One region of the Nocardia iowensis genome, then DNA from elsewhere that is predicted to be linked to it. Evidence: riboswitches for the same ligand, from Rfam matches in the RefSeq annotation. Region 1 holds a riboswitch; the other holds the start of a gene.
The links. Region 1 has a riboswitch for cobalamin ahead of metE (5-methyltetrahydropteroyltriglutamate--homocysteine S-methyltransferase). Riboswitches for the same ligand answer to the same signal wherever they lie in the genome.
Positions count from the first base shown of each region.

Region 2: it holds a riboswitch for cobalamin, as region 1 does, so the genes downstream of both, KV110_RS02800 (CbtB domain-containing protein) here and metE (5-methyltetrahydropteroyltriglutamate--homocysteine S-methyltransferase) in region 1, are expected to answer to the same signal.

Region 1 is NZ_CP078145.1:6,595,071-6,598,272, reverse strand. It holds gene metE (5-methyltetrahydropteroyltriglutamate--homocysteine S-methyltransferase) at 1-1,701, opposite strand, end outside; cobalamin riboswitch at 1,825-2,048, opposite strand; gene KV110_RS30450 (glycosyltransferase family 2 protein) at 2,306-3,181, shown strand.
Region 2 is NZ_CP078145.1:588,673-591,874, forward strand. It holds gene KV110_RS02785 (OsmC family peroxiredoxin) at 1-79, shown strand, start outside; gene KV110_RS02790 (hypothetical protein) at 152-643, opposite strand; gene KV110_RS02795 (CbtA family protein) at 679-1,473, opposite strand; gene KV110_RS02800 (CbtB domain-containing protein) at 1,464-1,658, opposite strand; cobalamin riboswitch at 1,693-1,857, opposite strand; gene KV110_RS02805 (antibiotic biosynthesis monooxygenase family protein) at 1,928-2,242, opposite strand; gene KV110_RS02810 (alpha/beta fold hydrolase) at 2,354-3,100, shown strand; gene KV110_RS02815 (HhH-GPD family protein) at 3,178-3,202, opposite strand, start outside.

The DNA of each region.
Region 1 (3,202 bases):
GAGCATGCCCTTGACCGGCTTGTCCGTGAGCGACTGGGCGTAGCTGATCCAGTCGACGGTCATCGGCGTCCGCCGCGCCACGTCGCCGAACAGGATCGGCGGTCGCACGCAGCGGGTGCCGTAGGACTGCACCCAGCCCTGCTCGGTGGCGGCGAAGCCGTCGAGCTGTTCGGCGAAGTACTGCACCATGTCGTTGCGCTCCGGCTCGCCGTGCACGAGCACGTCCAGGCCCAGCTCCTCCTGCAGCGCAATGACATCGGCGACTTCCGCGCGCATCCGGAGGACGTACTCGGCCTGATCGATCTCGCCCTTGCGCAGTGCCGCCCTGGCCAACCGGATCGCCGAGGTCTGCGGATACGAGCCGATGGTCGTGGTCGGCAGCGGCGGCAAGTGCAACCGATCCTGTTGCAGCACCCGGCGTTGCTCGGCGGGTGCGCGCCGGATCGCGTCCGGGCCGAGCGTGGCCAGCCTGGCTCGCACCTGCGCATCATTGAGTCGAGGATCGGCCTGCCGTGCCGTCAAGGCGGCACGCGCCTCGGCCAATTCGGCGCTGATCGCCTCTGGTCCCGCGGTCAGTCCGGTCGCCAGCAGCCGCACCTCGGCCACCTTCTCGGTGCCGAACGCCAGCCACGATCGCAGCCGCTCGTCCAGCCCGGTCTCCGCCGCCAGTGTGTACGGCACATGCAGCAGCGAGCAGGAGGTCGAAACCGCCACCGACGCGGCGCAACCCAGCAGCGTGCCCAGCGTGGACAGCACGCGATCGAGATCGGCGCGCCACACATTGCGTCCGTCGACCACGCCGGCCACCAGCAGCTTGCCCGCCAGCGCCGGTACGGCGGCGACGTCGGAAACGCCGGTGCCGGAGGTGAAGTCGAGCGCGACGCCCTCGACGTCGGTGCTCGCCAGCGCGGTGAGCGCGGCATCGGGATGGCCGAAGTAGGTCGCGACCAGGATCGCGGGTCGCTCCGCTGTGGCGGACAGCTCGGTGTAAGTGCTTCGTACCAGGTCGATTTCGGTATCGGTGAGATCGGTGACCAGCACCGGCTCATCGATCTGCACCCAGTCGATCCCGGCCTCGGCCAGTAGCCGGAGCAGCTCGCGATACAACGGCACCAGCTCGGCGAGCCGGTCCAGCGCCGCACCCCCGGTGGCCTTGGCGAGTTTCAGGAAGGTGATCGGACCGACCACCACCGGTCGGGCGGGCACGCCGAGCGCGAGCGCCTCGCGCACTTCGTGCAGCAACTTCTCCGGATTCAGCGAGAACTCGGTGTCCGCGCCGATTTCCGGCACCAGGTAGTGATAGTTGGTGTCGAACCACTTGGTCATCTCCAGTGGTTCCACGGTGTCGGTGCCGCGTGCGGCGGCGAAGTACCGGTCCAGGGGATCGGCGATCCCGGCCACCCGCTGCGGCAGCGCGCCGAGCAGCAGGGCCGTGTCGAGCACCTGGTCGTAGTACGAGAAGGTGCCAACGGGTATCGAATCCAGGCCCGCCGCTTGCAGTTCGGCGAATTGGGCGTGCCGCAGGTCGCGCGCCACGGCGTGTAGCTGTTCGGCGACGATCTTGCCTGCCCAGTAGGCCTCGGTGGCGCGCTTGAGCTCGCGCCGCGGTCCGACTCTAGGTAGCCCGAGAACCGTTGCGGTGAACGGTGTCTGATGTACAACAGTCACGATGTCTCTCCAGTGCTGGGGGTCGTGAGCCATCGCCTTACGGGCTTTCGCGGGCTACCGGATGAGACGTCGGAGAATCCCGCCAAGGGAGCCCCGACATATCAGCACTGGTAGAACCGCGCGCCCAGATCCACGAGGCGGTGGCCGCCGGATACGGCGTATCCGACACGGCTGGCAGGTCTTCGGACTCACAGGCACCGGCCTTGTCGGCCTGCTCCGGCACGGGCCGGAGCTTTCCTACTGGCCGTCGCTTCCCGGGTGTTGCGCCCAGTGCGTGTGACGGCGGTCGTTCCTGCTCACCGCTGCGGGACAGTCCCGGATTCCCACCGGGTTCCCTCTCGTTCGCCCGCCCTTTCGGGGCCGACGAACTCGACTCCGCTGCGCGACGACGGGGCTCCATCTCGTACGCGCACCGGTGAACCAGCTGCACCTACGAGCATAGGACGCCGGGCGCCGGACCGGTGCGACCGGGCGGGCGTGCCGTTGGCTGCCATCATTTTTCGATCAGGGACTGATCATGCGTCCAGGTCTGTGAGGAAGCCCACGGAAGTGGGGTGTTCCCCAAGTTTCTCAGTTTCGCTTAAGGTTGTGCCCTCGGGGGAGGGCTCCCGCGTGGGGATCGATTGCAGGAGAGCTTGTGGTAACTGAACGGTCGGTCTCGATCGTCATTCCAACGTACATCGGGACGGCCGAAGGCCGGGATCTGCTCGATGTGCAACTAGACGCGTTGACGCGTCAAGATTATTCGGGTGAATTCGATGTCGTCATTGCCGACAACGGTTCTCCCACCGAGGTCAAAAGCCATATCGAGAATCATCCGCTGCGAGATCGCCTGACGCTCCGTTATGTCGATGCGTCCGGGACGTCCGGTGCCGCGTTCGCGCGAAACGTCGGTGCGGACAACGCGACGGGTGAGATCCTGCTGTTCTGCGATCACGACGACCGTGTGTACCCGAATTGGGTCAGCCGCATGGTCGCGTTCCTCGACGAGGGCTACGACCTGACTTGCTCTGCCGTCGAAGGTGATTCGCTCAACACCGACAATCCGCGACACGTCGCGAACATCCCCGCTCCGGACAAATTCCAACCGGCGGGCGTTTACGCACCTGTGATCGTCGGGACGAGCATGGCGTGCCGCGCGGAGGTATATCGGAAGCTCGGCGGGCAGGACGTCAGCTACGCCGCCAACGAAGACCTCGAATTCGGCTGGCGCGCCCACCGCGAGGGATATCGTCTCGGGTATCTGGCCGAGGCACTCGTCGCCTACCGATACCGCCAGGGTTTCCGCCCCGGCTATCGGCAGGGCCGCAGCCGTGGTATCGGCTTGGCGCGACTGAATGCCGAATTCCCGAACAATGGTTTGCCGGAAATTCATCTGCCCGAGGTTTTGCTGCGCATGATTCGCCTGCCATTCGCGCGTGGATTGGTCGGCGAGGAACGCGGCCTGATGATTGGTCTCGCCGTCGGCCAGTTCCGCGGCGGGCTCAGGCATCGCACGCTGCACTGGGTGTAAGAGGTCCCTGCGCCTTCGCCC
Region 2 (3,202 bases), 2.9 Mb from region 1:
GGCCGCCAAGGCGGGCTGCCCGGTCAGCAAGGCCCTCGCCGGAGTCGACCAGATCACCCTCGACGCGGCTCTCGCGTAGCGCCGGAACCGTCCAGTTCTCGGCTGGATCTTTGATGCCCGGTCTCTCGTTCAGCGCGCGAGGGGCCGGGCATTACCGCTGGCGAAAGTAGCGGCGGGCAGCGGGGTGGTACATCGCCGGGATGGCGATCAGCACCGCGACGATGTGGATCGTCCGGAACAGTCCGATCACCGCGGATTCGGCGGTGAGGCCGGTGAAGAGGTCGCCGAACTTGTCGGCGGACAGCAGTGCCGCCAACGGTTCGATGATCAGAGACAGCAGGCCGAGCACGCCGATGCCGAAGGTGAGCAGGATGCGGGCCCAGCGCGCGCCGTGCGTCATCCGGATGGCGACGAAGAGCACAACCAGGTAGATGCCGAGCCGCATGGCGAGCCCGGTGCTCAGCCCGGCGATGTCGGCCTCCGCGCGTTCCAGCATCGCGGCCGCCCGCACGATTGCCTCGCCGACCCCGGCGAGCAGCGCGACGACGAGGCCGACGAAGGCGACGTGGACGGCGCGCGGCGGCGTACGCGCAGCGCCGGAACGAAGCGGTGCGGGCCAGACGGAAAAGGCAGTGTCGGTCATGCCACCGACACTGCCCTTCGTCTTCCGGACGCGGATCAGCCCGCGGTAGCGATCGACTCTCGTACCGGAGTATCAGTGCGCGTGGCGAATTCGGTGAGCGCGGCGAAGCCGAGGGCCAGGCAGGCCCACAGCGTCGCGGTCTCGGCCAGCGACGACACCCGGAACTCCCACAGCAGACTGGCGGGGAAGTCCGCCTTCACCTCGTTCACGCCGGGCAACAGGATGTAGCCCACCGTGGTGACGAGGACGAACGCGGCGATCCCGGCGATCAGTCGCAGCATGCTCAGCTGAGCGCGCAACAGCTTGTAGACGTACACGCCCGCACCGACGGCCGCGAGGCCGAGCAGCACCGCCGCGACCCACAGCAGGGTGCGTTCATTGATCGTGTCCGGATCACCGACCGCGGGCGGGTTAGCTGGATATTTGAAGAACGGCACCGCGACGATCGCCGCCCAGCCGCCGATTCCGAGGGCCAGCGCGAGCTTCGGCCCGGACAGCGTGGTGTAGCGCCGCGCGAAGTGCGCGATTGAGGCGTAGATCGCGCCGAGCGCAAGGCCAGCGAGACCGAGCGCGAGGAACTGGCCCGCCTTCTGGCCGGTCCTGCTGACCAGTGGTTCTTCCTCGTCGCCGTGCGAATGTCCGCCTGTCGCCTCCGGTTCCGCGCCGTGCGGATGATCCGCGGGAGCGGAACCGGCTTCCTCGATGGCGATGGCGGCATCGACCTTCGGTTCGCCGATGAAGTAGCCGACTGTCGCGGCGAGCAGACCCGCTATGAGGCCTGCCAGGAGTCCGCGGAGTAGGAGGGTTTTCAGTGAACCGATCAGTGGCACGGGAGCCCCAGCAGGTGGCGTCCGTCGTGCATCAGCTCGTGCATGTACATCCCGCTGCGCGAGATGGCGCCCTGATCGAAGCCGACCAGGTACAGCGTGAGCAGTGCGAGAAGAACGACACCTACCGTGACCAGCACAGTGGCGAGTGAATCGGTTGCCCGGCTCGGCGAATGCGCGATAGCCATGCGAGTCCTCCTGAGGGGATGCGCGTCCCCGTCGAATGGTGGGCGCGAAGGTGCCGGTGTCTGGCTGTCCGGCACCCACGAACTCGATGCATGGAACACAGTGGCGCGACCGCTCCGGAATCACACCGGATTACCGCATCACCCTCGCGTTTTGTCCTTCGAACTGTGACACCTGGAGGCACCTGCCGTCAACATGACCAGCGGGTATCGCGTCCCGGCGTCGGGCGAGTCGCCGACGCGGATGAACTTCCTGGCTGGCGTCGGTTTCGTCAGTCCGCAGACTTCGCGGTCACGTCGAGGACGACCTCGAATTCCAGCAGCGACGCGCCCGTCGAGACCGGCTTCTGCCGCTCACCCGCGTGTGCCTCGCGCGCGGGCCCGTCCCGCCACGCGGCGAACGCTTCTTCCGAATCCCACTGGGTGACAACGAAGTACCGCTTCTCACCGGCGACCGGCCGGAGCAACTGGAAGCCGAGGAACCCCGGCGAACCCTCGACAGCGTGCGCACTGTGGGCGAACCGCTTTTCCAATTCGGGGCCAGCGCCCTCGGGAACCTCGATCGCGTTGATCTTCACAACAGCCATGGGCTCGACAATACGGCGCTCGGGCGACCGCGGAGCGCGAGGCCGTCGAGCACCGTGCGAGATCGAGGGGGCCGCGAACACGGCGCGCGGCGGCGCGGCACAATCAACACGGTGTTGCACGACGAAGGCGGAGCGGGAGTGCCGATCCTGCTGCTGCACGGACTGATGGGCAGTGCCCGGACCTGGCACGATCAGCTGGCCTGGCTGCGTGGGTACGGCCACATCTACACGTTCGACGCCGCCGGGCACGGCAGACCGGCGCCGGACGAGTTGACCACCGAGGCATTTGTTGCCGACCTGGCCGCCGCGACCGCGGGCATCACCGAACCCATGGTGGTGATCGGGCATTCGATGGGCGCGCTGCACGGCTGGGTGTTCGCCGCGACCCATCCCGATCGGGTGCGCGCGCTGGTGGTCGAGGACATCGCCCCGGATTTCACCGGCCGCACGGCGGCGAACTGGGCGGCGATGATCGAGGCGTGGCCGCAACCGTTTCCGGACGCGGACGCCGTGCTCGACTTTTTCGGTCCGGTCGCCGGTCGGTACTTCCTCAACTCGTTCGAGCACGGTCCGGATGGTTACCGGCTACACGGCTCGGTCGCGACGTTCCGCGACATCTCGGAGGAGTGGGGGAGTCGCGACTTCTGGCCACAGTGGCATGCCGTCCGGGTACCCGCGCTGCTGCTCGAAGGTGAACACACCATCACCCCGCCCGGTCAGATGCGCCGGATGGCCGAAACGCATCCCGACGCCGAGCACGTACTCGTCTCGGGCGCAGCACATCTCGTGCACGACGACCAACCCGAGCGCTACCGCGCCGAGGTCGAGCGCTTCCTCCGCCGCGTGCTCAACCCCTAGCCGCTTTTGCCCTCGCGCGCACCAGATCTCAGATGATCCCGTCCGCGGAAAGCCGAAAAGCTTTGCGGCTCTTCGGGTCAGAGCGCGGTGCCGCCCTCGCCT